DNA from 3 places in the Streptomyces sp. NPDC006512 genome. Region 1 is predicted to be linked to each of the others. Evidence: riboswitches for the same ligand, from Rfam matches in the RefSeq annotation. Region 1 holds a riboswitch; each other region holds the start of a gene.
The links. Region 1 has a riboswitch for thiamine pyrophosphate ahead of thiC (phosphomethylpyrimidine synthase ThiC). Riboswitches for the same ligand answer to the same signal wherever they lie in the genome.
Positions count from the first base shown of each region.

Region 2: another riboswitch for thiamine pyrophosphate. It lies ahead of thiO (glycine oxidase ThiO); the one in region 1 lies ahead of thiC (phosphomethylpyrimidine synthase ThiC).
Region 3: another riboswitch for thiamine pyrophosphate. It lies ahead of ABZZ17_RS21265 (thiamine ABC transporter substrate-binding protein); the one in region 1 lies ahead of thiC (phosphomethylpyrimidine synthase ThiC).

Region 1 is NZ_JBEXPG010000019.1:15,399-24,868, forward strand. It holds gene ABZZ17_RS15370 (SsgA family sporulation/cell division regulator) at 1-139, shown strand, start outside; gene ABZZ17_RS15375 (YibE/F family protein) at 185-1,576, opposite strand; TPP riboswitch at 1,649-1,793, shown strand; gene thiC (phosphomethylpyrimidine synthase ThiC) at 1,787-3,574, shown strand; gene ABZZ17_RS15385 (aldo/keto reductase) at 3,717-4,769, shown strand; gene ABZZ17_RS15390 (hypothetical protein) at 4,921-5,730, opposite strand; gene ABZZ17_RS15395 (metallophosphoesterase) at 5,879-7,168, opposite strand; gene ABZZ17_RS15400 (LacI family DNA-binding transcriptional regulator) at 7,399-8,514, opposite strand; gene hisC (histidinol-phosphate transaminase) at 8,877-9,470, shown strand, end outside.
Region 2 is NZ_JBEXPG010000038.1:46,733-56,202, reverse strand. It holds gene ABZZ17_RS25365 (NAD(P)/FAD-dependent oxidoreductase) at 3-1,460, shown strand; gene ABZZ17_RS25360 (hypothetical protein) at 1,477-2,355, opposite strand; gene metF (methylenetetrahydrofolate reductase [NAD(P)H]) at 2,405-3,319, opposite strand; gene thiE (thiamine phosphate synthase) at 3,406-4,056, opposite strand; gene ABZZ17_RS25345 (Rv2175c family DNA-binding protein) at 4,136-4,501, opposite strand; gene ABZZ17_RS25340 (FAD-dependent oxidoreductase) at 4,585-5,751, opposite strand; TPP riboswitch at 5,907-6,019, shown strand; gene thiO (glycine oxidase ThiO) at 6,017-7,186, shown strand; gene thiS (sulfur carrier protein ThiS) at 7,183-7,383, shown strand; gene ABZZ17_RS25325 (thiazole synthase) at 7,389-8,195, shown strand; gene pknB (Stk1 family PASTA domain-containing Ser/Thr kinase) at 8,319-9,470, shown strand, end outside.
Region 3 is NZ_JBEXPG010000029.1:18,173-27,642, reverse strand. It holds gene pyrH (UMP kinase) at 1-155, shown strand, start outside; gene frr (ribosome recycling factor) at 252-809, shown strand; gene ABZZ17_RS21275 (phosphatidate cytidylyltransferase) at 809-1,885, shown strand; gene rlmN (23S rRNA (adenine(2503)-C(2))-methyltransferase RlmN) at 2,044-3,156, shown strand; TPP riboswitch at 3,224-3,333, shown strand; gene ABZZ17_RS21265 (thiamine ABC transporter substrate-binding protein) at 3,415-4,512, shown strand; gene ABZZ17_RS21260 (iron ABC transporter permease) at 4,569-6,185, shown strand; gene ABZZ17_RS21255 (ABC transporter ATP-binding protein) at 6,185-7,219, shown strand; gene ABZZ17_RS21250 (cytochrome P450) at 7,252-8,499, opposite strand; gene ABZZ17_RS21245 (FAD-dependent oxidoreductase) at 8,558-9,470, opposite strand, start outside.

The DNA.
Region 1 (9,470 bases):
CGTCGCCTTCCTCGACCGCACCGACCGGCTTGTTCCGCTCGGTCAGGAGCGCAGTCTCGGGGATTTCGAGGGGAACCTCGACGAGGAACTCGACAAGATCCTCGCCGAAGCCCAGCAGAACGAGCGGAACGCGGGCTGAGGAACCCGCGTCCCGTCACTCACCGTAACAACGGCGTCCAGCCGTTCAGCGCTTGCGCCGTCGGCCCCGGCCGCCGCGGACCGGCCCGGCGGCCGCCGCGGCCGCCGGGGCCGACGGCCGGTCCGCGGAGACCACCAGCGCGGCGAGCGCGGTGGTCATGGGCACCGAGGCGACGAGTCCGATCGACCCCACGAGGGTCCGTACGATCTCCTCCGCGACCAGCTCGCTGTTGGCCACGTCCCCCATGCTGCTGTTGGCGATGGTGAACAGCAGGAGCAGGGGCAGCGAGGCGCCCGCGTAAGCCAGGACCAGGGTGTTGACCACGGAGGCGATGTGGTCGCGGCCGATCCGGATCGCCGCCCCGTACAGGGCGCGCGGCCCCATCTTCGGGTCGGCCTGGTGGAGTTCCCACACGGCCGAGGTCTGGGTGACCGTCACGTCGTCGAGTACGCCGAGCGATCCGATGATCACACCCGCGAGCAGCAGGCCGCTCATGTCGATCTCGGGGTAGAGCCCGTGGATCAGGCCGGTGTTGTCGTCGGTGTTGCCGCTCAGGAACGCCCAGTCGATGAACACCGAACCGAGCAGGCCGATCAGCAGCAGCGAGGCGAGGGTGCCGAGGACGGCCACCGAGGTCCGGGCCGTCAGTCCGTGGCACATGTAGAGGGCGATCAGCATGATCGCGCTGGATCCGACGATCGCGACGAGCAGGGGGTTCGAGCCCTGGAGGATCGCCGGGAGGATGAAGAGGGTCAGAATCCCGAAACTGATCACGAGGGCGATCAGGGCGAACAGACCGCGCAGGCGGCCGACCACGACGACCGCCACCGCGAAGATGCCCGCCAGTACGGCCAGCGGGAGCTTGCGGTTCACGTCGATCACCGAGTACTGGAGGTCGCGGGGCGCGTCGGGCGCGTAGGCGACCACCACCTTCTGTCCCTGCTCCAACTGCCGTGGCGCACCCGGCTGGACGATCTCGAAGAAGGCACGCCCCTTGTCCGGGCCGGTGTCGACGACGACGGTGGCCTTCTTGCACTCGCCGGTCTGCGCGGCCTGGGCCTCGCGGCCCTCGGGGGTGGAGGTGTCGCCCGTCGGCGGAACCTGCGAGGCGTTCACGGACTTGCAGTCGACGTTCGCGAGCGCCACGACCGTGCCCTGCTGCGTCTGCCGGTCGAAGCCCACCCCGGTGCGTTCGTGCGCGGGGGCGCCGCCCGGCCAGAGGACCGCCATGCCGATGAAGACGGCCGCGGCGAAGGGGATCAGTACCGCCGCGATGACCTTGCGCAGGTGCTTGGAGACGGGGGCCGCCGGTCCGTGGCCGTGGCTGTGTGAATGCCCGTGGGAGGGCCCGGCCGCATGCCCGTGGGACGCGTGCTCGTGGCCGGTGTGACCCGTGGGATCTGTGGGCTCGGTGGGGGGCTGCGGCGAGGACGTCACCGGCAGATCATCGCAAGAGATGAGGGGGCCCACTGTTCAGCACGCCACAGATGACGCTAGCGTGGGGGCACCTTTGCACAACGCGGGAGCTCGGAGCACCGGGCTGAGAGGGCGCTGATCACCGTACGCACATGAGGATGCGTAGGGGAAGAGGCTGCGTCGACCGCCGAACCTGTTACCGGGTAATGCCGGCGTAGGGAGATAGGTCTCATGACCATTCAGGACGCACGCACGCCTGCCGTCAGCCAGGACGCCGACGACCGCACCGAGCGCCAGCCGGGCTGGCACAAGGGCTACGTGGCGGGATCCCGCCCCGACATCCGGGTGCCCGTCCGCCAGGTGCACCTCACCAACGGCAAGGACGTGACGCTCTACGACACGTCCGGCCCGTACACCGACCCCGGGATCGAGACGGACGTCCGTCGGGGCCTCGCACCGCTGCGCGAGAACTGGATCATCGGCCGCGGCGACACCGAGGAGTACGCGGGCCGCCCCGTGCGCCCCGAGGACGACGGCATCAAGCACACCTCGCCCCGCGGCGGCCTCAAGAACCTGGACGCGGTCTTCCCGGGCCGCCCCCGGCAGCCCCGCCGGGGCCGTGGCGGCGCCGCCGTCACCCAGCTCGCGTACGCCCGTCGCGGTGAGATCACGCCGGAGATGGAGTACGTCGCGATCCGCGAGAACGTCTCCCCCGAGGTCGTCCGCGAGGAGATCGCCGCAGGCCGCGCGGTTCTTCCGGCCAACGTGAACCACCCCGAGATCGAGCCGATGATCATCGGCAAGCGGTTCCTGGTGAAGGTCAACGCCAACATCGGCAACTCCGCGGTCACCTCCTCCATCGAGGAGGAGGTCGACAAGATGACCTGGGCGACCAAGTGGGGCGCCGACACGGTCATGGACCTCTCGACGGGCCGCAACATCCACACCACGCGCGAGTGGGTGCTGCGCAACTCCCCCGTCCCGATCGGCACCGTGCCGCTGTACCAGGCACTGGAGAAGGTCGACGGCCGTGCCGAGGACCTGACCTGGGAGATCTACAAGGACACGGTCATCGAGCAGGCCGAGCAGGGCGTCGACTACATGACGGTCCACGCCGGCGTGCTGCTCCCGTACGTGCCGCTGACCGCCCGTCGCAAGACCGGCATCGTCTCCCGCGGCGGCTCGATCATGGCCGCCTGGTGCCTGGCGCACCACAAGGAGAACTTCCTCTACACGAACTTCGAAGAGCTCTGCGACATCCTCGCGACCTACGACGTCACGTACTCCCTGGGCGACGGCCTGCGCCCCGGTTCCATCGCGGACGCCAACGACGCGGCGCAGTTCGCCGAGCTGAAGACCCTGGGCGAGCTGAACACGATCGCCAAGCGGCACAACGTGCAGACGATGATCGAGGGCCCGGGACACGTCCCGATGCACAAGATCAAGGAGAACATCGACCTCCAGCAGGAGATCTGCGAGGAGGCGCCGTTCTACACGCTCGGCCCGCTCACCACGGACGTCGCGCCCGCGTACGACCACATCACCTCGGGCATCGGCGCCGCGATGATCGCCTGGTGGGGCACGGCGATGCTCTGCTACGTCACGCCCAAGGAGCACCTGGGCCTGCCCAACCGCGACGACGTGAAGACCGGCGTCATCACCTACAAGATCGCCGCCCACGCGGCGGACCTGGCCAAGGGGCACCCGGGCGCCCAGGAGTGGGACGACGCCCTGTCGGACGCGCGCTTCGAGTTCCGCTGGGAGGACCAGTTCAACCTGGCCCTCGACCCGGACACGGCCCGCGAGTTCCACGACGAGACCCTGCCGGCCGAGCCGGCCAAGACCGCGCACTTCTGCTCCATGTGCGGTCCCAAGTTCTGCTCCATGAAGATCTCGCAGGACATCCGCCGTGAGCATGGCGGCGACCTGAAGGCCGACGAGATCCAGGCGGGCATGGCGGAGAAGTCCGCCGAGTTCGCCGCCGCGGGCAACCGCGTCTACCTGCCGTTGGCGGACTGACGCACAGCATGGGGGGAGTGCTGCTCCCGGCGCGGCGGAGTGTCGCCCGCCGGGAGCAGCGCCGCGTCCGGACTCTGACGGAGTGGGGGCGCGTTGCTTGACCTGGAGTGCGCTCCAGCTCCTAGAGTGCGGCCGCATGAGCATGGGATACCGAAATCTTGGCGGTACGGGCATCGAGGTGAGTGCCCACTGCCTGGGCACGATGATGTTCGGAGCGGTGGGGAACCCGGACCACGAGGAGTGCGTGCGGATCATCCATGCCGCGCTCGACAGGGGGATCAACTTCCTCGACACCGCGGACATGTACTCGGCCGGTGAGTCCGAGGTGATCGTGGGCAAGGCACTCAAGGGGCGGCGCGACGACGTCGTGCTCGCCACGAAGGTCCACTTCCAGATGGGAGAGGGACGCAACCGCAGCGGCAACTCGCGGCGCTGGATCGTGCGGGCGGTGGAGGACAGCCTGCGGCGCCTGGACACCGACTGGATCGACCTCTACCAGGTGCACCGGCCCGACCACACGACCGACGTCGAGGAGACCCTGTCGGTCCTCGGCGACCTGGTCAGGGCCGGCAAGATCCGCTCCTTCGGCTGCTCTACGTTCCCGGCCGAGGAACTCGTCGAGGCGCACCACGTGGCCGAGCGGCGGGCCCTGCCCCGGTTCCGTACGGAGCAGCCCCCGTACTCGATCCTCGCGCGGGGCATCGAGGCCGACGTGCTGCCGGTCGCCCGTCGCTACGGGATGGGCGTGCTGACCTGGAGCCCGCTCGCATCCGGCTTCCTGAGCGGAAAGTACCGGCTCGGCGGGCCGATCGACCTGACCTCGGGCCGGGCCGCCCTGACTCCGGCACGCTTCGATCCGGCGATCCCGGGCAACGTGGCCAAGCTGGAGGCAGTGGAACAGCTCGTCGAGCTGGCCGAGTCGATCGGCTGCACGCTGCCGGAACTGGCCGTGGCCTTCCCCGTCGCGCATCCCGCCGTCACCTCGGTGATCATCGGGCCGCGGACGATGGAGCAGATGGAATCGCTGGTCGCGGGAGCCGGGCTGGTCCTCGACGACGCGGTGCTCGACCGGATCGACGAGATTGTGGCGCCCGGCGTGAACCTCTACCGGCCGGACGGTGTCTGGCGTCCCACGGCGCTGACGGAGTCCCGTCAGCGGCGGCGGCCGCTCGACGAGCGCGCGGCGGCCATCTAGCTAGGCAGTGTCGTCGCAGTCCTGGCTGCCCGGCGGGGTCTGGCGCGCACGCTCGGACGCCCCTGGCTGCCCGGGCCGGTGCGGATGGCGATGTTTCACGTGAAACGGTGACGGGCCGGCCGAAGCGCACTCTGGCGTGCCCGTCACTTGGTCACTCCCGTTCGTGCTCCGGCCCGCCGAAGTCAGGGCTGGTGAAGTCCGGGGACGAGTAGCCGGGCCGGGGCCCCTGCGACGGGGATCCGGGACTGGTGAAGTCGGGCCGGGTGTAACCCAGGTTGGGGATGCGCCCGGCCCCCGGTGTGCGGGGGGTCGGATGGCCGGCGGCGCTCGGGTCGGCCAGGGCGTCCCGCAGGAACGGCATGATGCCCCGTTCCAGCAGGGCGTTGCGCCAGGCCTCCCTGGCCCGTGAGAGCTCGTCGGGTATCACCACGGTCTCCGCCAAGGTCTCCGTCGAGCTGTTGCGCAAGGCCGTCACCAGCAGCCCGATCACGGCGAAGAGCAGGGCGGCCACGGTGAGGGCCCCGAAGAGCCAACCGGCCGTCAGCATCGTCTGGGCGAAGGCGGGTTCCGGGTCGAGCATCCTCAGGCTGTAGCCCACCAGCAGGAAGATCACCATGGCGGTCCCGGCCAGGAGGGGGGCCAGGACGGCGACCACGGCGCTCACACCGGCTCCGTCGTCCTGGTCGCCCATGCCGTCCTCGCCCCCGCTCGTGGGGGCCGACAGGGCCTCGTCGCGCAGTTCCTCGCGGACCTTCACGTAGTGGTCGTACTCGGCCGCGGCCGCGGCGGTCAGCAGGGCACTGGCGTTCAAGGCCATCGTGCGCAGTTGTTCGGCGTTCAGCCGTTCACCCAGAGTGGCGAGCTCGGGCCGTTCGTCCGCGGTGCGCAGCGCCTCGTCGAGGAGGCGGTCGAACTCGGGCCGGTCTTCGGTCAGCAGGTGCGGAGCGCTGGTCATGTGCATCCCCCGATGCTCCGTACAAGCCGGTATGCCCGCGTAGACCCGGGCACCGGCACAAACGGAGGAGAGCCTGCTACGGATAGAGCGATGGTAGAGCGCCCCTGCCACGCCGTGACAGGGGCTTTGCCGAAATACCCCGCTCCGAGAACGCTCAGTCGCGCAGAGGTAGTTGAACGACGAGCAGTTTGCCCGCCATCGTGACCCCGCCGTCCATGGCGATGGCCAGACCTTCGGCGTACACGTGCGGTCCGTCCACCGCTTCCGGGCCGCGCGACTCGTCGCCGTCCTCGGTGCCCACTTCCCCGAGGAGGTAGGGGATCGGGCTGTGTCCGTGGACGACGCGTCCGCCGCCGTAGGTGCCGAGGAGTTCGCGTACGGCGTGCGGGCCGGTTTCCTCGTCGCGGAAGGCGAACCGCTTGGTGAACTTGCGGAACAGGTCCCAGGTGATGTCGGCGTCGTTGCGGTTGAGCAGTTCGTGGATGGTGTCGTTGACGTCCTCGATGGAGTCGCCGTAGTCGAGGTACGCGGTGGTGTCGGAGTGCAGCAGCAGGTGGCCGTCCTCCAGGGTGGCCGCGTCCAGCCGTGACATCCACTGCAGGTGGACGTCCTCCAGGCGCTCCATGTCGGTGCGCTGGCCGCCGTTGAGCAGCCAGGCGGCCTGGAAGGTGGCCGTACCGGCCCCTGAGTGCACGGGGGTGTCGCCGAACCGCTTGGCGCCGATGAGCAGCAGCTCGTGGTTGCCCATGAGGGCCTTGCAGTAGCCGCCGGCGGCCGCGGCCTCGGCGGAGAGCCGCATGACGAGGTCGATGACGCCGATGCCGTCGGGACCGCGGTCGGTGAAGTCGCCGAGGAACCAGAGCCGCGCGTTGCCGGCGGACCAGCGCCCGTCGGCGTCGATGAGGTCCTGCGCCCGCAGTTCCCTGACCAGCTCGTCGAGGTAGCCGTGGACGTCACCCACCACGTACAGCGGGCCGGGGCCGGAGGCCGGTGCCTCCTGGGGGACGTAGTGCACCTGCACGGTGTCGCCGGGGCCGCCCTGGGCGCCGCGGCCGATGACGGGCAGGTCGCGCTGCGTGGGGGTGTAGCCGTCGTCGGGCTCGTCGGCGACGCCCGGGTCCTCGGCGTGCGCATCGGCGTGCGCCGTGGCGCGGACGTCCGCGTGGGCCGTGGCCGTGCGCTGCTGCGGGACGGTCTCCGGCACGGGACGGGCCGCGGGGGCGGAGCCGAGGTACTCGGGGTGGCCCGCTACGTACCCGGACGCCGGGTGTGCCGGTGCCGGGGACGGGGCCGCGCCGTAGTACGCGGGGTGTTCGCCGTACGCGGGGGCATCCCCGGGCAGGCTTTTGGACGCGGTGTACGGGGCGGGTTCGCTGACCGGCACCCGGAAGTCCCGCAGCGTGTCCGTCCGCATCGCGGGTCCCTGACCGGCCCCCTGAGTCATCGACCCCTCCACCACCGTCGCGCTGCCGTACACCTGCGGACCCTCCTGACCGCTGGGGCGGAGGGTCCGTGATGTCGTGCGCCCATCATAGGAATGCAGCTCGCGCTCTGTGACGCACCAGGGGTGGTGAATCCTGGCCGGAGCCGGTCGTTCCTGCCGATTTCTCCCGATATCGGTGTTGCTGAAATCCTCGGCGGGGCCGTCGGCCCCGCCGTGCCGTGGTGTGGAGGTCAGTCCTGGGCCGGTGATCGGGGTGGGCTGACGGTGGTCCGGGGCGTCCTGCGCTGCGAGGAGGTACGGATGATGAGTTCGGTCGGGACGACCTGTTCGACGGGCCGTCCGGTGTCGACCCCCTCGATGGCGTCGATCAGCAACTGCACGACGGCGGTGCCGATGCGGCGCGGTTTGAGGGAGAGCGTGGTGATGGGCGGTTCGGTGTTGGCGTAGACGGTCGATTCGCTGCAGCAGACGAGCAGCAGGTCCTCGGGAACGCGCAGGCCGTAGCGCCGGGCTGCGGCGAGCAGGTCGGTGCCGTTGGGGTCGAAGAGCCCGTAGACGGCGTCGGGCCGGTCGGGCCGGGCGAGCAGCCGGTCGGCGGCCACCGCCCCGGCACACGGGTCGTGGGCGGGGTAGGACTCGTAGACCGGGTCCTGCCCGACCCGCTCGCACCAGTTGAGGTAGGCGGTGGTGGAGAGCCGCGTGTAGGTGTCGGTGGTGGTGCCGGTCAGCAGCCCGATGCGGCGGGCACCGGCGGCGGCCAGGTGGTCGAGGAGGCCCAGTACGGCCGCCTCGTGGTCGTTGTCGACCCAGGCGGTGACGGGGAGGGTGCCGGCCGGGCGGCCGTCGGAGACCACGGGGAGTCCCTGACGGACCAGCTCGCTGACCACGGGGTCGTGGTCGGAGGGGTCGATCACGACGGTGCCGTCGAGGGCCACGTTGGACCAGACGTCGTGTCGTGAGGTGGCGGGGAGGATGACGAGGGCGTAGCCGCGGGCGAGCGCGGCCGAGGTTGCGGCCCGTGCCATCTCCGCGAAGTACGCGAATTCGGTGAAGGTGAAAGGTTCATCCCCGTACGTCGTCACGGTCAGGCCGATGAGGCCCGACTTGCCGGTACGGAGGGTGCGAGCGGCGGCGGAGGGGCGATAGCCCAGCCGGTCGGCGACCTCGCGAACGTGGCGGCGGGTGGCGTCCGGCAGCCGCCCCTTGCCATTGAGCGCGTCGGAGACGGTTGTGATGGAGACGCCCGCTGCGGCGGCCACGTCTCTGATGCCGGCCCGGCCCTGTCGGCCGCCGACTCGCCGGGTGGTCTCGGCCCGGCTCACCTGATGCTTCCCTGCTGCTGTCATGGCGAGCCGATAGTAGGGCTCGGTGGGGTGGGTGGTCCGGGTGCATATGCACGCGTTGACAGGCACGATTCTGCATGTTTCGCCACCCCCAATGACCTTGGAAACAAAGGTCATTGGTTGCTCTGAGTAAGGGTGCCGCTTGTCTTCGGGTACGAGCATGCCAAAACGGAGCCGCTGCGGACCGTTCGCAACTCACCTGCACGAGGGACGCGCGCCACGGCGCAGGCCACCGGCGCACGCATATATGCGCGCGCTCCCCCTGTGTTCCGGGCGCCCGCCATTCTCGGATCGGCGGAATCCTCATATGGTGAGCAGTATTGAGTCGACGGTGCCGTCGACGGGACGGTCGAGGAGGACCTGCGGTGAGCGAGAAGAGCCCGAAGCTGCGCGCCGAGCTGGACGGCATTCCCACCTACAAGCCCGGAAAGCCGGCAGCCGCCGGCGGGGCCGTGGCGTTCAAGCTGTCCTCGAACGAGAACCCGTACCCGCCGCTTCCGGGTGTCCTGGAGAGCGCGGTCGCGGCCGCCGGGCGGTTCAACCGCTACCCGGACATGGCCTGCACGGGCCTGGTCAACGAGCTGGCGGAGCGTTTCGGCGTGCCGGTCGAGCACATCGCCACGGGCACCGGCTCGGTCGGCGTGGCCCAGTCGCTGATCCAGTCGACGGCGGGTCCGGGCGACGAGGTCATCTACGCCTGGCGGTCCTTCGAGGCCTACCCGATCATCACGCAGATCTCGGGTGCGACGTCGGTGCAGGTGCCGCTGACCGACGGGGACGTGCACGACCTGGACGCCATGGCCGCCGCGATCACCGACCGGACGCGCCTGATCTTCGTTTGCAATCCCAACAACCCCACGGGCACCGCGGTGCGCCGCGCCGAGCTGGAACGTTTCCTGGACCGGGTGCCCTCGGACGTCCTGGTGGTCCTGGACGAGGCCTACCGCGAGTTCGTGCGC
Region 2 (9,470 bases), on a different contig from region 1:
CCATGGCACGAATTGCGGTGATCGGCGCCGGCATGGGCGCGATGGCGACGGCGGCCCGGCTGGCCGTGGCGGGACACCAGGTGGCGGTCCACGAACGCGGACCGGACTACGGCGGCTCCGTCGGCCGCCTCAGGCGCGACGGCTTCGCCTTCGACACCGGCCCCGGACTGCTCCACCTGCCCGCCGTCTACCGGGACCTGTTCGTCAAGACCGGCAAGCGGCCCCTGGAGGACCACGTCGACCTGGTCCAGCTGGACCCGGCCGTCCGGCACGTCCTCGGCGACGGCCCCGCCGCCACCACCGTCACCCTCCCCGGCAACTCGCGCGGCGGGGTCGCCGCCGCCCTCGACGAGGCCTTCGGCCCGGGCGCGGGCGACCGCTGGAACGCCGTGCTGGGCCGCGCCCGCGACACCTGGGACGCCACCCGCCGGCCCCTGCTGGAGGAGCCGCTGCGCCCCGACTGGCAGGTACTGGGCCGCGACCCCTACCCCGCGCTGCGCGGGAGCGGGCTGCTGCGCCGCCGCCCGCCGACCCTGGCCGAGGTGGCCGGGCGCGAGCTGGGCGGTGGGCTCGGCGAACTGCTGACCGGCCGGGTCCGTACGTACGGCATCGATCCGGACACCGCTCCCGCCTCGGCCGCGGCGCTGCCCTACATGGAGCAGACCTTCGGCAGCTGGTACGTCCGGGGCGGCCTGCGCGCCCTGGCCACCGCCGTCCACGAGCGCTGCCTGGAACGGAAGGTGGAGTTCGCCTTCGGCTCCGGCGTACGGGACGTCCTGCGGCGGGACGGCCGGGCCGCCGGGCTGGTCCTCGACGACGGCACCGAGGTGGCCGCCGACCTCGTCGTCTGCGGCATCGACCCGAGGCGGCTGCCGCCCGGCATCCTCGCCCCGGCCCCCGGCGGGGTTCCGGCCCGCGGGGCGGGGGTGCCCAGCCGGGTCACCCTGATGCTCGCCCTGCGCGGGGCCCGCCCGGCCGACGCCGTGCACCGCACCCTGGTCCACCGCGACCCCGCGCACCGGCCCGGAGCCGGCACCGGGCCGGTCACCGTACTGCGCCCCGACGACCCGGCGACCCGGCCCGACGCGGACCACGAGGCCGTCACCGTGAGCGCCGTCTGCGACCCGAGGGCGCCCGAGGGCGTGCCCGGGGTGCAGGAGCTGCTCGGACTCGCCGAGCGGGCGGTACCGGGGCTGCGGGAGAGGCTGCTGTGGCATGAGGTGCGCACCCCGGCGGACGTGGAGGCCGCGACCGGCGCCCTCGACGGCTCCGTGCCCCCGCCCGCCCTCGCCGGGGCCGACGGCCGGCTGCTGTACCCGGCGAACACGGCGGCGCTGCCCGGGCTGTACCTCGCGGGCGGCTGGGCCCACCCGGGCGGCGGGCTCGCGCACGCCGGGATGACCGGGGCCCTGGTGGCCGGGCTGATCGTGGAGGGGGCGGAGTTCCGGGGCTCGCAGTGACCCCCGGCGGTCCGCGTCAGTAGCGGTACTGCTCGTACTCGCCGGTGCCGTTGCCGTTGCCCTGGTTGTTGCCCTGGTACGGGTATCCCTGCTGGGGCTGCTGGCCCTGGCCGTCCTGGTACGGGGGCTGCGCGTCGTTGGCGCGCTGCTGCGGGACCCAGACCCCGCCGGGCGGGGTGTCCGTGGAGTACTGCTGGCCGGGGTCGGCGTACTGGGCGTAGCCCGAGTAGTCGTAGGGCGGCGGCGGGGCGACGGCGCCGCCGGTGCCGATGTACGGGTCCGAGTAGGCGGCGTAGACCTGCTGGTCGCCGGCCGGGTAGCCGCCGGAGTAGTCGTAGCCCGGCTGGCCCTGCTGCTGGTCGTAGTAGGCCGCGTACTGGTGGGCGTCCTGCTCGGGCGCGGCGTAGGGGGCCTGGCCGTCGCCCTGCCGGGCGGAGAAGCTCTGTATTCCGTACGAGCCGGTGTCCTCGGGGACCGGCTCCGGGGTGAAGACCTGCGTGGAGCCGGCGTCGCGGCCCTCGTCGGCGGCCGTGTCCCGGCCCTCGGAGCCGTACTCCAGGGCCGTCACCTCCAGGCCGGCGTCCGGGCGCGGTTCGCCGCCGCGGCGGCGACGGCTCCGCTCCTGCCGTACGGGCTCCCCGCCCCGGCGCAGCGCCCAGCCGGCGACGAAGCCCTTGCGGAAGGAGAGCGTCACCAGGGTCTGGCCGACGGCGAAGGCGGTCGCGCCGGCGGCGATCACGAGCACCGAGGGCAGCACCACCCCCGCGACCACACCGACGAAGCCGGTGAAGGCGAGCAGGCGCCAGCGCAGCCGGGCCTTGTACTGCATCAGGACCTCGGCAAGCAGCCACAACGCGACGACACCGAACGCGATGTAGAGGACCGTCATTCCCACGCGTGGCCCCTCTCGGTACGGCCGCCCGCACGGGCACGGGGACGGCCGGTCAGGCCCGCTGGTGCAGGCCCAGGTTCTCGTAGATCTCGAGGGTCGCCGTCGAATTGTTCAGCGTGATGAAGTGCAGTCCGGGTACGCCCTCGGACAGCAGCCGCGCGCAGAACTCCGTGGCGAACTCGATGCCAATGGAGCGTACAGCGGCCGGATCGTCCTTGACCGCGAGCATGCGCTCTTTCACGGCCGCGGGGAAGACCGCGGTGCTCAGTTGCGGCAGCCGGTCGAGCTGCTTGATGCTCACAACAGGCATGACCTCGGGGATGATCGGGGTCTCGCAGCCCGACTTCGCGACGCTGTCGCGCAGCCGCAGATAATTCTCCGGATCGAAGAACATCTGCGTGATCGCGTAGTCCGCGCCCGCGCGGCACTTGTCCACGAAGTGCCGGATGTCCGTGTCCCAGTCCTCCGAGCGCGGGTGCATCTCGGGGAAGGCCGCGACGCCGACGCAGAAGTCGCCGGACTCCTTGAGCAGGCGCACGAGGTCGGCGGCGTACTCCACGCCCTCGGGGTGCTTGACCCACGGGCCCATCGGGTCACCCGGCGGGTCCCCCCGCACGGCGAGCATGTTGCGGATGCCGGCGTCCGCGAACTGGCCGATGACGTGGCGCAACTCGGCGACCGAGTGGTCGACGGCGGTGAGGTGCGCGACCGGGGTCAAGGTGGTGTCGGCGGCGATCTGCTCGGTGGCGCGCACGGTGCCGCCGCGGGTGGAGCCACCGGCCCCGTAGGTCACCGAGACGAAGCTCGGGGAGACGCCCTCGATCCGGCGGAGCGCGTTCCAGAGGTTGCGCTCGCCCTTCTCCGTCTTGGGGGCCCAGAACTCGAAGGAGTACGAGCGCCCGGACGCGAGGAGGTCGCGGACCGTGTGTGCACGGTCCGACCAGGTGGAAGCGGTACCAAGGGCCATACGGGCAGGTTAGACGCGGCTCGGCGGACACCGAAGCGGCGTCCACCCTTTGGACACGTTTTTGGACACCCTCGCGGCCCGGCGCGTCAGCCGGTGACGGCTTCGGCGCGGGCGCGGACGCGCTTGGCCAGGTCGGCCGCGGCGGCGCCGGGGTCGGAGGCCTCGGTGATGGCCCGGACGACGACGACGCGGGTGGCTCCGGCGTCCAGGACCTCGTCCAGGTTGGCCGCGTCGATGCCCCCGATGGCGAACCAGGGGCGGTCCTGGCGCAGGGAGGCGGCGTGGCGGACGAGTCCGAGGCCGGGGGCGTGGCGGCCGGGCTTGGTGGGGGTGGGCCAGCAGGGGCCGGTGCAGAAGTAGTCGACGCCGGGTTCGGCGGCGGCCGCGTCCACCTCGGCCTCCGAGTGGCAGGACCGGCCGATGAGGACGCCGGCGCCGAGGATGGCGCGGGCGGCCGGGACGGGGATGTCGCCCTGGCCGAGGTGCAGGACGTCGGAGCCGATGGCGTGCGCGACGTCGGCGCGGTCGTTGACGGCGAGGAGCTTGCCGTGGCGGCGGGCGGCCTCGGCGAAGACCCGCAGGTGCTCCAGTTCCTCGCCGGCTTCCATGCCCTTGTCCCGGAGCTGGACGATGTCCACGCCCCCGGCCAGGACGGCGTCCAGGAACTCGGGGAGGTCTCCCTGCCGCTTTCGGGCGTCCGTGCACAGGTAGAGCCGGGCGTCGGACAGCTGCTGCATGGGAGTACCCCCCGTGGTGGTGGCGGCGTGCGGGCCGGCCGGCGGGACCGGCCGGGCCGTACACCTGTGGATCAGCTCATCAGAGGGCGAGCGCCTGAGCGCGGCGCTTCACCTCCGTGCCGCGATTCTCGCGCAGCGCCTGCACGGGGGTGCCGGGCAGGGTCGGATCCTCGGTGAAGAGCCACTCCAGGATCTCCTCCTCGGAGAAGCGGTCGTCGCGCAGCACGGTCAGCAGGCCCACGAGGCCCTTGACGACCTTGTCGCCGTCGATGAACTGGGCCGGAACCTGCAGGGTGCGCCGCTCGCCCCGGCGTACGGCGATCAGCTGCCCTTCCTTGACCATCTGGCGGACCCGGGTCACCTCGACGTCGAGCATCTCCGCGATGTCGGGGAGGTGCAGCCAGGAGGGGACTAGGGCATCGATCTTTGCGTCAATCTCGGTCACGGACACAAGCCTGCCATCTCGCACTGCCCGCCGGTACCTGGCCCCGTCCGTCCGTGGTCGGGGCCGGGTCCGGCCGCCCGGGATCAGGCCGTGGCGGACTTGAGGGGGGTCGCGGGGTCCGCGACGCGGGCCGGGTCCACCGGGGTGGCCGACTCGATCAGTTTGCGGCCCTGCGCGATGTCCCTCGGGCGGCCGACCGCCAGGACGGCGACGAGGGCCCCGTCCCGGAGCCAGCACACCGACCAGGCGGCGTCGGCGGGGTCGCCGCGCCACAGCAGGGTGTCGGCCCCGCCGTGGTGCCCGGCGTACTGGACGAAGCGGCCGAACTGCTCCGACCAGAAGTACGGGACGGGGTCGTAGGCCCGCACCGGCCCGCCCGCCAGGATGTTCGCGGCGACGGCCCGCGGCCCCTGGAGGGCGTTGTCCCAGTGGTGGACCAGCAGCCGCGTCCCGTAGCGGGCCGAGGGGAAGGAGGAGCAGTCGCCGACGGCGTACACCCGGGGCAGGGTGGTCCGCAGGTACGCGTCCGCGGTGACGGAACCGTCGGCGCCGCGCTCGATCCCGGTCCCGGCCAGCCAGTCCGTCGCGGGGCGGGCGCCGATGCCGACGACCACGGCGCCCGCCTCCAGCTCCCGGCCGTCCGCCAGCAGGACCCGGCCCTCCCCGATCCCGGCCACCTTCGCGCCGGTGAGCAGTTCGGCGCCGGCCTCGGCGTACCAGCGGGCCATCGGGGCGGTGACCTCCGCGGGGAGGGCGCCCGCCAGGACCCGGTCGGCCGCCTCGACGACGGTCACGGCGCAGCCGGCCCCGCGGGCGGCGGTGGCGAACTCGGCTCCGATCCAGCCGGCTCCGACGACGACGGTGGCGGGGGCGGCCGCCAGGACGGGCCGCAGCCGGGCGGCGTCGTCGAGGGTGCGCAGCAGGTGCACGCCGGGGACGCCGTCGGAGCCGGGCAGGGTCAGCGGGCGGGCGCCGGTGGCCAGGACGAGGTCCTCGTACGGGACGGGTCCGGCCTCGGTGTCCAGTTCGCGGTCGGCGGCCCGGAGCCCGGTGACCTCGGTGCCGAGCCGCAGCGTGATGCCGAGGCCCTCGAAGTCGACGTCGAACGCGGAGTCCTCGGCCTTGCCGAGCAGCACCGCCTTGGACAGCGGGGGCCGGTCGTAGGGCTGGTGGGGTTCGGCGCCCAGCAGGGTCACGGGGCCGGTGAAGCCCTGTTCGCGCAGGGCCACCGCGGTCTGCACCCCGGCCATTCCGGCGCCGACGATCACGACACCGGGGTTCGTCTGTTGCGTCTGCTCGCTCACGCGGCCCAGCCTAGTTCCCTGACGATCCGTCAGGAATAGCGGGTGCGGACGCCTGGGGAGGCAGCCTTACCCGCCACCGGACGCGGGGTTAGTCTGGCCACCGTACCTATCGCGGGAGTCCGGGCGCACCGGGCTGAGAGGGAGGCTGGCCGGCCTCCGACCGTACGAACCTGATCCGGGTCATGCCGGCGAAGGGAGGGGCTGGACGCCCATGCACTCATCTCGAAAGGGATCCGACGTCCTCGTCATCGGGGGCGGGATCATCGGCCTGGTCACGGCCTGGCGGGCGGCCCGGCGCGGCCTGGGCGTCGTCCTGGCCGACCCGGACCCGGGCGGCGGCGCGGCCCGGGTCGCGGCGGGCATGCTGGCCGCCGTCACGGAGCTGCACTACGGCGAGGAGACCCTGCTCGGGCTCAACGTGGCCTCCGCCGCCCGCTACCCCGACTTCGCCGCCGAGCTCTCCGCGGCCGCCGGCGGCATGGACATCGGCTACCGGGCCTGCGGCACCCTCGCCGTCGCCCTCGACGCCGACGACCGCCTCCACCTGCGCGAGCTGCACGCCCTCCAGCGCCGCTGCGGGCTGGAGTCCGAGTGGCTCACCGGCCGCGAGTGCCGCCGCCTGGAGCCCATGCTGGCGCCCGGGGTACGCGGCGGGCTGCGCGTCGACGGGGACCACCAGGTGGATCCGCGCCGGCTCGCGGCGGCGCTGCTGGCCGCCTGCGAGCGGTCCGGGGTGAGCGTCCACCGCGAGCGCGCCGCCCGGCTGGTCACCACCGGGGACCGGGCCGCGGGCGCCGTCCTCGAGGACGGTACGGAGCTGCGCGCCGACCAGGTGGTGCTGGCTGCGGGCTCGCTGAGCGGCCGGCTGGCCGGGGTCCCGCCGGAGGTGGCGGTGCCGGTGCGGCCGGTGAAGGGGCAGGTGCTGCGGCTTTCGGTGCCGGCCGCGTACGCGCCGTTCCTGTCGCGGACCGTACGGGCCGTGGTGCGCGGCAGCCACGTCTACCTGGTCCCGCGCGAGAACGGGGAGCTCGTCCTCGGCGCCACCAGCGAGGAACTCGGCTGGGACACCACGGTCACCGCGGGCGGGGTCTACGAGCTGCTGCGCGACGCCCACGAGCTGGTGCCCGGCATCACCGAACTGCCGCTGGTCGAGACCCGGGCGGGGCTGCGCCCCGGCTCCCCGGACAACGCGCCGCTGCTCGGCCCGACCGACCTGCCGGGCCTGCACCTGGCCACCGGCCACTACCGCAACGGGGTCCTGCTGACCCCGCTCACCGGGGACGTGATGGCGGAGCTGCTGGCGACCGGAGTCGTTCCGGAGGTCGCCCGCCCCTTCACCCCCCGCCGCTTCTCCACCACGCGTCAGGAGTCCTACGCATGACCATCTCCGTCAACGGCGAACCCCGCGAGATCGCGGACGGCACCACCCTGGACGTGGTGGTGGCCACGCTGACCGCCGCCCCCTCCGGCGTGGCCGCCGCACTCAACGAGACGGTCGTCCCGCGCGGACGCTGGCCGCACACCCCGGTGGACGACGGCGACCGGGTCGAGGTCCTCACCGCGGTGCAGGGGGGCTGACGGCGATGGCGGACGACCTCTTCGCCCTCGGCGGCCGGACCTTCTCCTCCCGCCTGATCATGGGCACGGGCGGGGCCCCGAGCCTGGACGTCCTGGAACGCTCCCTGGTCGCCTCCGGGACGGAACTGACGACGGTGGCGATGCGCCGCCTGGACCCGACGGTGCAGGGTTCGGTGCTGTCGGTGCTGACGAAGCTGGGCATCGCCGTCCTGCCCAACACGGCGGGCTGCTTCACGGCCGGCGAGGCCGTGCTCACGGCCCGGCTGGCGCGGGAGGCCCTGGGCACGGACTGGATCAAGCTGGAGGTCGTCGCGGACGAGCGGACCCTGCTGCCCGACGGCGTCGAGCTGCTGGACGCCGCCGAGGTCCTGGTGGACGAGGGCTTCACCGTGCTCCCGTACACCAACGACGACCCGGTGCTGGCCCGGAAGCTGGAGGACGTGGGCTGCGCGGCGATCATGCCGCTCGGGTCCCCGATCGGTTCGGGCATGGGGATCCGCAACCCGCACAACTTCGAGCTGATCGTGGAGCGGGCCGGGGTCCCCGTCATCCTGGACGCCGGGGCCGGGACGGCGTCGGACGCCGCGCTGGCGATGGAGCTGGGCTGCGCGGGAGTGATGCTCGCCTCCGCCGTGACCCGGGCCCAGGAGCCGGTGCTGATGGCGGCCGCCATGCGGGACGCCGTCTCGGCGGGACGCCTCGCCCACCGCGCGGGCCGCATCCCCCAGCGCCGCTTCGCCGAGGCCTCCTCCCCCGTCGAAGGCCGGGCCGCCCTCGACCCGGAACGCCCGGCCTTCACGGCCCCCTCCTGACGCCCGGCCCGGCCGGGGACGGGCGGTGCGGGCGGCGCGCGGAAAACGTCTCGTGCGTCACAGCTGCGCTGCAACCACCCCCGTCCCGGTCGGGCCCGCGGCGGGCGCTCGTAGAATCGCCGGGTGGATACGACCCTGGATGACCCCCTCGTCGGGCGCGTGCTCGACGGCCGCTACCGCATCGACGCCCGCATCGCGGCCGGCGGCATGGCCACGGTCTACCGGACCGTCGACACCCGCCTCGACCGCGTCCTCGCCCTGAAGGTGATGCACCCGGCGCTCGCCGCCGACGGCGCCTTCGTCGACCGCTTCATCCGCGAGGCGAAGTCCGTGGCCCGGCTCGCCCACCCCAACGTGGTCGCGGTGTTCGACCAGGGCACGGACGGCCCGTACACCTACCTCGCCATGGAGTACGTCTCCGGCTGCACCCTGCGCGACGTGCTCCGCGAGCGCGGCGCGCTCCAGCCGAGGGCCGCCCTCGACATCCTCGAACCGGTCCTCGCCGCCCTCGGCGCCGCCCACCGGGCCGGTTTCGTACACCGGGACATGAAGCCCGAGAACGTCCTCATCGGGGACGACGGCCGCGTGAAGGTCGCCGACTTCGGACTGGTCCGCTCCGTGGACTCCGTGACGAACACCACCGGCTCCGTCCTCGGCACCGTCTCCTACCTGGCGCCCGAGCAGATCGAGAACGGCGTCGCCGACACCCGCGTGGACGTCTACGCCTGCGGCGTCGTCCTCTACGAGATGCTCACCGGCGGCAAGCCGCACAACGGCGCCAGCCCCGCCCAGGTGCTCTACCAGCACCTCCACGAGGACGTGCCGCCGCCCTCGGCCGTCGTCCCGGGGCTCCCGGCCGATCTCGACGAGCTGGTCGCGCAGGCCACCGCCCGCAACCCCGAGCTGCGCCCCACGGACGCCGCCGGGCTGCTCGGTCTGGCCCGCGCGGCCCGCGCCGGGCTCAGCGACGCCGAGCTGGACGCCGTACCGCCGCAGGCGCGCGCCGAGGTGCGCAGCGCGGCGGAGGACCGTACCGGGGTGGTCCCCCGCCCGGTGGCGCAGCCCGTGCACCTCACCTCCCGGCTGGAGTCCCCGCCGCCGCCCGCCGCGCCGTCCCGCCGGGCGGCGCCGCGCGCGCCCCGGCGCGGTCCGCTGCTGGTCGTCGCGGCGGTGCTGCTGGTCCTGGGCCTCGGTACGGGCGTCTGGTACATCAGCTCGGGCCAGTTCACGAAGGTCCCCAACCTGCTCGGCAAGACGGAGGAGCAGGCGAAGTCC
Region 3 (9,470 bases), on a different contig from region 1:
ACCTCAAGGTCGCCGATGCCACCGCCATCACGCTGTGCCGCGACAACCGGCTCCCGATCCTGGTCTTCGAACTCCTCGCCGAGGGCAATATCGCCCGCGCCGTCAAGGGTGAGAAGATCGGCACGCTCGTGAGCGACCAGGGCACCCGGGCCTGAGCGTTCCCCGGACCGGGCCCTTCCGGCCCGGTCCCGGGCGGCCCGTCCCGCCCCCGCCCGCCTGAACCATCCATATCTGACATGCAGGAGCACGTGGTGATCGAAGAAATCCTCCTCGAGGCCGAGGAGAAGATGGAGAAGGCCGTCGTCGTCGCCAAGGAAGACTTCGCCGCGATTCGCACGGGCCGTGCGCACCCGGCGATGTTCAACAAGATCGTGGCGGACTACTACGGTGCCATCACGCCCATCAACCAGCTGGCCTCCTTCGCGGTGCCCGAGCCGCGCATGGCCATCGTGACGCCGTTCGACGCGTCGGCGCTGCGCAACATCGAGCAGGCCATCCGCGACTCCGACCTCGGCGTCAACCCGAGCAACGACGGCCGCATCATCCGGGTGACCTTCCCCGAGCTGACGCAGGACCGCCGCAAGGAGTACATCAAGGTCGCCAAGAACAAGGCCGAGGACTCCAAGGTCTCCATCCGCTCCGTCCGCCGCAAGGCCAAGGACGCCCTTGACAAGCTCGTCAAGGACAAGGAGGCCGGCGAGGACGAGGTGCGCCGCGCGGAGAAGGAGCTCGACGACACCACCGCGAAGTACGTCGCGCAGGTGGACGAGCTGCTCAAGCACAAGGAAGCCGAGCTCCTCGAGGTCTGATGAACGACTCTCCCTGGGCCGCGGAGCCGGTTCCGGCGGGTCCCGCATACGATGCGCTGGTGGGCCCGCAGACTCGGCCCATGCCCATCGTGCCCGATGCCGCCGGCCGTGCCTTCGACGACCGGGAAGCACGCGATCGGGGGGCCGCCTTCGTCGGCGGCCCCCCGTTCCGCGCCGAGACGCCGTTGCAGGAGCCCATGCCCAGCCCTCCGCCTCCGCCTTCGCAGGCACCGCAGGACGCCTCCCCGCCGCCGCAGAAGAAGCGCGCGGGGCGGGATCTACGGGCCGCCATAGGGGTCGGGGTCGGCCTCGGAGCGGTGATCTTCGCCTCGCTGTTCATCGTCAAGGCCGTCTTCGTCGGTGTCGTCGTCGTCGCGGTCGTGGTGGGCCTGTGGGAGCTCACCTCCCGGCTGCAGGAGAAGAAGGGCATCAAGGCCCCGCTGGTCCCGCTCGCGGTCGGTGGCGCCGCCATGGTCATCGCCGGCTACGTCCGCGGGGCCGAGGGCGCCTGGGTCGCGATGGCCCTGACCGCCCTCGCGGTCCTGGTGTGGCGGATGACGGAACCGCCCGAGGACTACCTCAAGGACGTCACCGCAGGCGTCTTCGCGGCGTTCTACGTGCCCTTCCTGGCCACCTTCGTCGCGATGCTGCTCACCGCGGACGACGGCCCCCAGCGGGTCGTCACCTTCCTGGTCCTCACCGTGGTCAGCGACACGGGGGCCTACGCCGTGGGCTGGCGCTTCGGCAAGACGAAGCTCGCGCCGCGCATCAGCCCCGGAAAGACCCGCGAGGGACTGTTCGGCGCGGTGGCCTTCGCGATGGCCGCCGGCGCGCTGTGCATGGAGTTCCTGATCGAGGGGGGCTCCTGGTGGCAGGGCCTGGTCCTCGGCCTGGCCGTCGCGGTCAGCGCGACCCTGGGCGACCTGGGCGAATCGATGATCAAGCGCGACCTGGGCATCAAGGACATGGGCACCTTGCTGCCGGGGCACGGCGGCATCATGGACCGGCTCGACTCGCTCCTGCCGACCGCCCCGGTGGTCTGGCTGCTCCTGGCGGCCTTCGTCGGCACCGGCTGATCCACCGGCCGGTCCTCCAGCTGATCCACCGGCCGGTCCGTCGGCCGCGGCCGGCCCGGGACGGTGCCGGAGGAAAAGCTCCGGCCGGGCCGGGCGGTTACCCTTGAAGGGCGCGCTGCTTCTGCGGCGCGCCTTTCGTCTTACAAGGAGTACCTGCCATGGCCCGCCCCGTTCCGGGAGAGCTCACCTTCGTCGCCCCTCGCGGGGCCAAGAAGCCGCCCCGGCACCTCGCCGACCTCACGCCGGCCGAGCGCCGCGAGGCGGTGGCCGCCATCGGTGAGAAGCCGTTCCGGGCCAAGCAGCTCTCCCAGCACTACTTCGCCCGGTACGCGCACGACCCGGCCGAGTGGACCGACATCCCCGCGGCCTCCCGGGAGAAGCTCCAGCAGGAGCTGCTGCCCGACCTGATGAACGTCATCCGGCACATCAGCTGCGACAACGACACCACCCGCAAGACCCTGTGGAAGCTGCACGACGGCACGCTCGTCGAGTCCGTGCTGATGCGCTACCCCGACCGGGTCACCATGTGCATCTCCTCGCAGGCCGGCTGCGGCATGAACTGCCCGTTCTGCGCCACCGGCCAGGCCGGCCTCGACCGCAACCTCTCCACCGCCGAGATCGTGCACCAGATCGTCGACGGCATGCGCGCCCTGCGCGACGGCGAGGTCCCCGGCGGCCCGGCGCGGCTGTCGAACATCGTCTTCATGGGCATGGGCGAGCCGCTCGCCAACTACAACCGCGTCGTCGGCGCCATCCGCCGCCTCACCGACCCCGAGCCCGACGGCCTGGGCCTGTCGCAGCGCGGCATCACCGTATCCACCGTCGGGCTGGTCCCGGCCATGCTGCGCTTCGCCGACGAGGGCTTCAAGTGCCGCCTCGCCGTCTCGCTGCACGCCCCCGACGACGAGCTGCGCGACACCCTGGTCCCGGTGAACACCCGCTGGAACGTCCGCGAGGTCCTGGACGCGGCCTGGGAGTACGCCGAGAAGTCCGGCCGGCGCATCTCCATCGAGTACGCCCTGATCCGCGACATCAACGACCAGGCCTGGCGCGGTGACCTGCTCGGCAAGCTGCTCAAGGGCAAGCGGGTCCACGTCAACCTGATCCCGCTGAACCCGACGCCCGGCTCGAAGTGGACCGCCTCGCGGCCCGAGGACGAGAAGGCCTTCGTCGAGGCGATCGCCCGCCACGGCGTCCCCGTGACCGTGCGCGACACCCGCGGTCAGGAGATCGACGGCGCGTGCGGCCAGCTGGCCGCCTCGGAGCGCTAGGAAGGGCCGTTTTCGGCCCTGATCGATCAGATTCGGCCACGGGGTACCCTGTGGCCGAACCAATTTCATATTCCGACAGGGGAGCGCCACAGCGCTGAGAGTGCGGTATCCGTCATCCGCAGACCCTCTGAACCTCGCCCCGGTCATTCGGGGTAGGAAGTTCGGTCACCACTCATGCTGTTGCGCCCTGCCCGGCGTCCGCTCGCAAGAGCGCCGGGCAGGGCCGCGTCTTCTCCTGGTCATCCCAGGAGGAATCAAGTGAGCACCACCAAGAAGATCGCGGGCGCCGCGCTCGCGGCCGCGCTCGGCGTGACCACGCTCAGCGCGTGCGGCGGCGACGCCAAGGACACCCCGGCGGGCGCGAGCGACGCCCCGAAGTCCAAGACCGTCACGCTCGTCTCGCACGACTCCTTCAACGTGACCGACTCGGTCCTCAAGGAGTTCGAGCAGCAGAGCGGCTACACCGTCAAGCGCCTGAAGGCCGGAGACGCGGGCGCGGCCCTCAACCAGGAGATCCTCACCAAGGGCTCCCCGCGCGGCGACGTCTTCTTCGGGGTCGACAACACGCTGCTCTCGCGCGCCCTCGACAACGGGATCTTCACTCCGTACGAGGTCAAGGGCATGGACGGGATCAAGCCCGAGTTCATGCTCGACCAGCAGCACCGGGTCACGCCGGTCGACTCCGGCGACATCTGCGTCAACTACGACAAGCAGTACTTCGCCGACAAGAAGATCGCCCCGCCGCAGACGCTGGACGACCTGATCAAGCCGGAGTACAAGAACCTGCTGGTCACCGAGAACGCGGCGACCTCCTCGCCCGGCCTCGGCTTCCTCCTCGCCTCCGTCGGCAAGTACGGCGAGGACGGCTGGAAGGACTACTGGAGCAAGCTCAAGGCCAACGGCGTCGAGGTCGTCGACGGCTGGGAGCAGGCCTACAACGAGCGCTTCTCGGGCTCCGCGGGCGGCAAGAAGGCCAAGGGCGACCGCCCGCTGGTCGTCTCGTACGCCTCCAGCCCGCCGGTCGAGGTCCTCTACGGCGAGCCGCAGCCGGCCGAGGCCCCCACGGGCGTCTCCACCGGCACCTGCTTCCGCCAGACCGAGTTCGCGGGCCTGCTGAACGGCGCGAAGAACCCCGAGGGCGGCAAGGCACTCCTCGACTTCCTGGTGAGCAAGAAGTTCCAGGAGGACATGCCGCTCCAGATGTTCGTGAACCCGGTGGTCAAGGACGCGCAGCTGCCGGAGATCTTCACGAAGCACGGTGTGGTGATCGAGAAGCCGGAGAACGTCACCCCGGACGCCATCGCCAAGAACCGTGAGCAGTGGGTCAAGGCATGGTCCTCGCTCGTCGTGAAGTAGCACGCGAGAGCTCCCCGAAGGAGGGCGGGCGGGCCACCGCCGTCAGGCTGGGCCTGATGGCGGTGCCGCTCGTCTTCTTCGGGCTGTTCTTCGCCTATCCCGTGGCGGCGATCGTCGGCCGCGGGCTCAAGACGGACGAGGGCTGGCAGTTCGGACGGATCGGCGAGGTGCTGGCCCAGCCCGACATCGCCGACGTGCTGTGGTTCACCACCTGGCAGGCGCTCGCCTCCACCGTGCTCACCCTCCTGATCGCGCTCCCCGGCGCGTATGTCTTCGCGCGCTTGGAGTTCCCCGGCAAGCAGCTGCTGCGCGCCGTGGTGACCGTCCCGTTCGTGCTGCCGACCGTGGTGGTCGGCACCGCCTTCCTCGCGCTGGTCGGCCGGGGCGGGCTGCTGGACGAGCTGTGGGGCGTCCGCCTCGACACCACCGTCTGGGCGATCCTGCTGGCGCACGTCTTCTTCAACTACGCCGTCGTCATCCGTACCGTCGGCGGGCTGTGGGCCCAGCTGGACCCCCGCCAGGAGGAAGCCGCCCGGGTCCTCGGCGCGGGGCGCCTGCGGGCCTGGCGGCGGGTGACGCTGCCCGCGCTCGGGCCCGCCGTGGCGGCCGCCTCGCTGATGGTGTTCCTGTTCACCTTCACCTCCTTCGGCGTCGTGCAGATCCTGGGCGGTCCCTCGTACTCCACCCTGGAGGTGGAGGTCTACCGGCAGACCGCGCAGCTGCTGGACCTGCCGACGGCCGCCGTGCTGACGCTCGTGCAGTTCGCCGCGGTCGGCGCGATCCTCGCCCTGCACGCCTGGACGGTGCGCCGGCGGGAGACCGCGCTGCGGCTGGTCGACCCGGCGCGCACCGCGCACCGACCGCGCGGCTGGGCCCAGCGGGCGCTGCTGGGCGGGGTGCTGCTGACGGTGGCGCTGCTGATCGTGCTGCCGCTGGGCGTGCTGGTCGAGCGGTCCTTCGACGCGCCCGGCGGGTACGGGTTCGGCTTCTACCGGGCCTTGCAGGACGAGGGGGCCGGTGGCGGAACGTTCCTGGTGCCGCCGCTGGAGGCGATCTGGAACTCCCTGCGGTACGCGCTGGCCGCCACCGCCATCGCCCTGTTCGTCGGCGGTCTGGCCGCCGCCGCGCTGACCCGGCGCGCGGGCCGCTTCGTGCGCGGCTTCGACGCGCTGCTGATGCTCCCGCTCGGCGTGTCCGCCGTGACGGTGGGCTTCGGCTTCCTGATCACCATGGACGAGCCGCCGCTGGACCTGCGGACCTCGTGGATCCTGGTGCCGCTGGCGCAGGCACTGGTCGGGGTGCCGTTCGTCGTACGGACCATGCTGCCGGTCCTGCGGGCGGTGGACGGGCGGCTGCGGGAGGCGGCCGCCGTGCTGGGCGCGTCCCCGCTGCGGGCCTGGCGCGAGGTGGACCTGCCGCTGGTGCGGCGGGCCCTGCTGATCGCGGCGGGGTTCGCCTTCGCGGTGTCGCTCGGCGAGTTCGGAGCGACCGTGTTCATCGCCCGCGCGGACAGCCCGACGCTGCCCGTGGCCGTCGCCCGGCTGCTGGGCCGGGCCGGCGAGGTGAACTACGGGCAGGCCATGGCCCTGAGCACGATTCTGATGCTGGTGTGCGCGGTGTCCCTGCTGGTGCTGGAGCGGCTGCGACCCGACAAGACCTCGGGAGAGTTCTGATGACCCTGCTCCGTCTGGAAGGGGTGACGGTCCGCTTCGGCGAGCGCGCGGTCGTGGACGCCGTCGACCTGGAGGTCGCCGAGCACGAGACCGTCTGCGTCCTGGGGCCGAGCGGCAGCGGCAAGTCCACCCTGCTGCGGGTGGTGGCCGGACTCCAGCCGGTCTCGGGCGGGCGGGTCCTGCTGGGCGGCGCCGACCAGGCCGCGGTGCCCGTGCACCGGCGGGGCGTCGGGCTGATGTTCCAGGACCACCAGCTGTTCCCGCACCGCGACGTCGGCGGGAACGTCGCCTTCGGCCTGCGGATGCGGGGCTCTTCGAAGGCGGCCTACGGGGCCCAGGTCGCGGAGCTCCTGGAGCTGGTCGGGCTCCCCGGGGCGCAGGGCCGGGCGGTGGCCTCCCTGTCGGGCGGCGAACAGCAGCGGGTCGCGCTGGCCCGGGCGCTCGCCCCCTCACCGCGGCTGCTGATGCTGGACGAACCGCTCGGCCAGCTGGACCGGGGGCTGCGCGAACGGCTCGTCGTCGAGCTCCAGGGGCTCTTCTCCCGGCTCGGTACGACCGTGCTGGCCGTCACCCACGACCAGGGGGAGGCCTTCGCGCTGGCCGACCGCGTCGTGGTGATGCGGGACGGGCGGATCGCGCAGGCGGGCACCCCGCTGGAGGTGTGGCAGCGGCCGGCGTCGGAGTTCGTCGCCCGGTTCCTCGGCTTCGAGAACGTGGTCCCCGCGACGGTGTCGGCGGGGGCCGCCGCCACCCCGTGGGGGAAGGTCCCGGTACCGGCCGGGGCGGCGGAGGGCGAACGGCAGCTGCTGATCAGGCCCGCCGGAGTGCTCCTGGCCGAGGAGGGCCTGCGCTGCGAGGTGCTGTCCCGCACCTTCCGCGGCACGCACGTGGCGCTGCTGCTGCGGCCCGGGGCGGGACCGGTCCTGGAGGCCGAGTGCGAGCTGGCCGGGGCGCCGGCCGTGGGCGACCGGGTGTCGGTGGCCTTCGCCCCGGGCGAGGTCGTCGTCCTGCCGACGGGACCGGGGTCCGCCTGACGCCCCCGCCCGACGGACGGGGGCGTCAGGCCTCAGGCGGCGATGCCGTCACACGCGATCGGCAGGTGGCGGGGGCCGCGCAGCACCGCGTTCTGGCGGTACGGGGGCGGGTCCTCCAGCAGCCTCGGGTTCTCCAGCCTGCGGGCCAGCTCGCTCAGCGCGAGCTGCGCCTCCAGCCGGGCCAGCGGAGCCCCGAAGCAGCTGTGGATCCCGCTGCCGAGGCCCAGGTGCTGGATGTCCCCGCGGTCGGGGTCGAAGCGGTCCGGGTGCTCGAAGCGCTGGGGGTCCCGGTTGCCGGACGCCAGGATCAGCCAGAGCGAGGCGCCCTTCGGGATGGTGACGCCGCCCACCTCGATCTCGCCGAGCGTGGTGCGCTGGGGCAGCAGCTGCACCGGCGGCTCGTACCGCAGCAGCTCCTCGACGATGGGCACGGCCAGCTCCGGGTCCCGGCGCAGCCGCTCCAGGACGTCCGGGTGGCGCAGCAGGGTGAGCATCCCGTTGGTGATCAGGTTGACCGTGGTCTCGTGGCCCGCGATCAGCAGCAGCGCCGAGGTGCTGAGCGCCTCCATGGTGGTCATGGCGCCGTCGGGCCCGTCCGCGGTCGCCAGGTGCGACAGCATGTCGTCGCCGGGGCTCTTGCGCCGCTCCTCGATCAGCCCGGCCAGGTACATGCCGAGTTCCATCCGGGCGTCCATGGCCTTCTTGCCGTGCTGCGCCGGGTCGGCGTCCGGGTCGGGGTCGAGGCTGGCGGCGAGGGTGTCGGCCCATACGTGGAAGCGCGGCTCGTCCTCGGGCGGGATCCCGAGCAGGCGGCAGATCACCGTGACCGGGAACGGGTAGGCGAACTGGTCGACGAGGTCGATCCGGTCCAGCCCGTCGGCCGCCACGATGTCGTCGAACAGCCCGGACACGATGCCGCTGAGCTCGCCGCGCATGTCGTGCACGCGGTGCGGGGAGTGCGGCGGGCCGAACGGCCGGTTCGTCATCCGGCGCAGCCGGTCGTGGTCCGGCGGGTCGAGCTTGAGGAAGGACGGCGGCAGGGCGGGCGTCCCCTCCTCCCCGCCCTCGGCGAGCGGGTCGTCCGCCGTCGACGTCAGGTTGCGGGAGTCGGAGCTGATGCGCGGGTCGTGCAGGAGGCTCTGGATCTCGTAGTACGTGCTGATCACGTACGGGCCGTCCCCGTCGTGGGACACGGGCGTCTTGCGGAGTTCCTCGTACAGCGGGTACGGGTTCGCGCGGTTCGCGGGGTCCAGGATCTCCCGCAGGATGGCTTGTGTCATGGCAGGTCCTCGTGCTCCTCGGGGGTCCTCGGGACGGGGCGGGGGACGGGCGCGCGGTTCAGGGGTGCCCCGGGGTGAACGTCATCTTCCGGTCGGCCGGCGAGTACCCGGTGAGGGAGATGGTCGGGCCGTGCGTCGGCACCGAGGGGTCCGGGAAGTCCGCGGGCATCGGCTTGTGCCCTTCGGGCCTGCGGTCCACGGTCGGGAAGGGCGGCGGGAACGCGGTGTTCGCCTCGATCATCTGCTGGTAGAAGGGCAGCCAGCGGCAGTTGTCGAAGGTCACCGCCGCGATCACCCGGCCCTGGTAGCCGTAGACGCCGGCGAAGTGCCGCTCGTCGCGCGAACCCTGGGTGATCATGATCTCGGTGCCCATCGGCGGAACCCCGACCGACTTGATGTTCACACCGAACTGGGAGGACCAGAACGCCGGCACCCACAGGTGGGGGCGGCGGTCCGTGCTCTCGCTGAGCATGTTGTGCGCCGCCGTCTCGGCCTGGGCCACGGCGTTGCCCCAGTGCTCCAGCGACAGGAACTGGTACCCGAAGAGGGCGTGCGGGGAGCGTGCCACGTCACCCGCCACGTAGATGTCGTCCGTGACGATGCCCCGGACGTCGAAGGCCCGGCAGCCCGCGTCGCAGGCGATGCCGCGGGGTCCCGCGCCCAGCCCGGACCCGGCCAGCCATTCGGTGTTGCGCTGGGCGCCGAGCGAGACGACCACGACGTCCGCCTCGACGGAGGTCCCGTCCGACAGGTGGGCGGCACGGAACCGCCCCGCCGGGTCCCCCTCCAGGGCTGTCACCATGACCCCGGTGCGCAGGTCGACGCCGTTCTCGCGGTGCATCTCGGCGGCGACCTCGCCGATGACCCCGCCGAGCGCGCCGACCAGGGGCGCCGCGCCGCGCTCGGCGACGGTGACGGGCAGCCCCCGCTCCCGGCAGGCCGAGGCGATCTCGGAGCCGGTGAACCCGGCG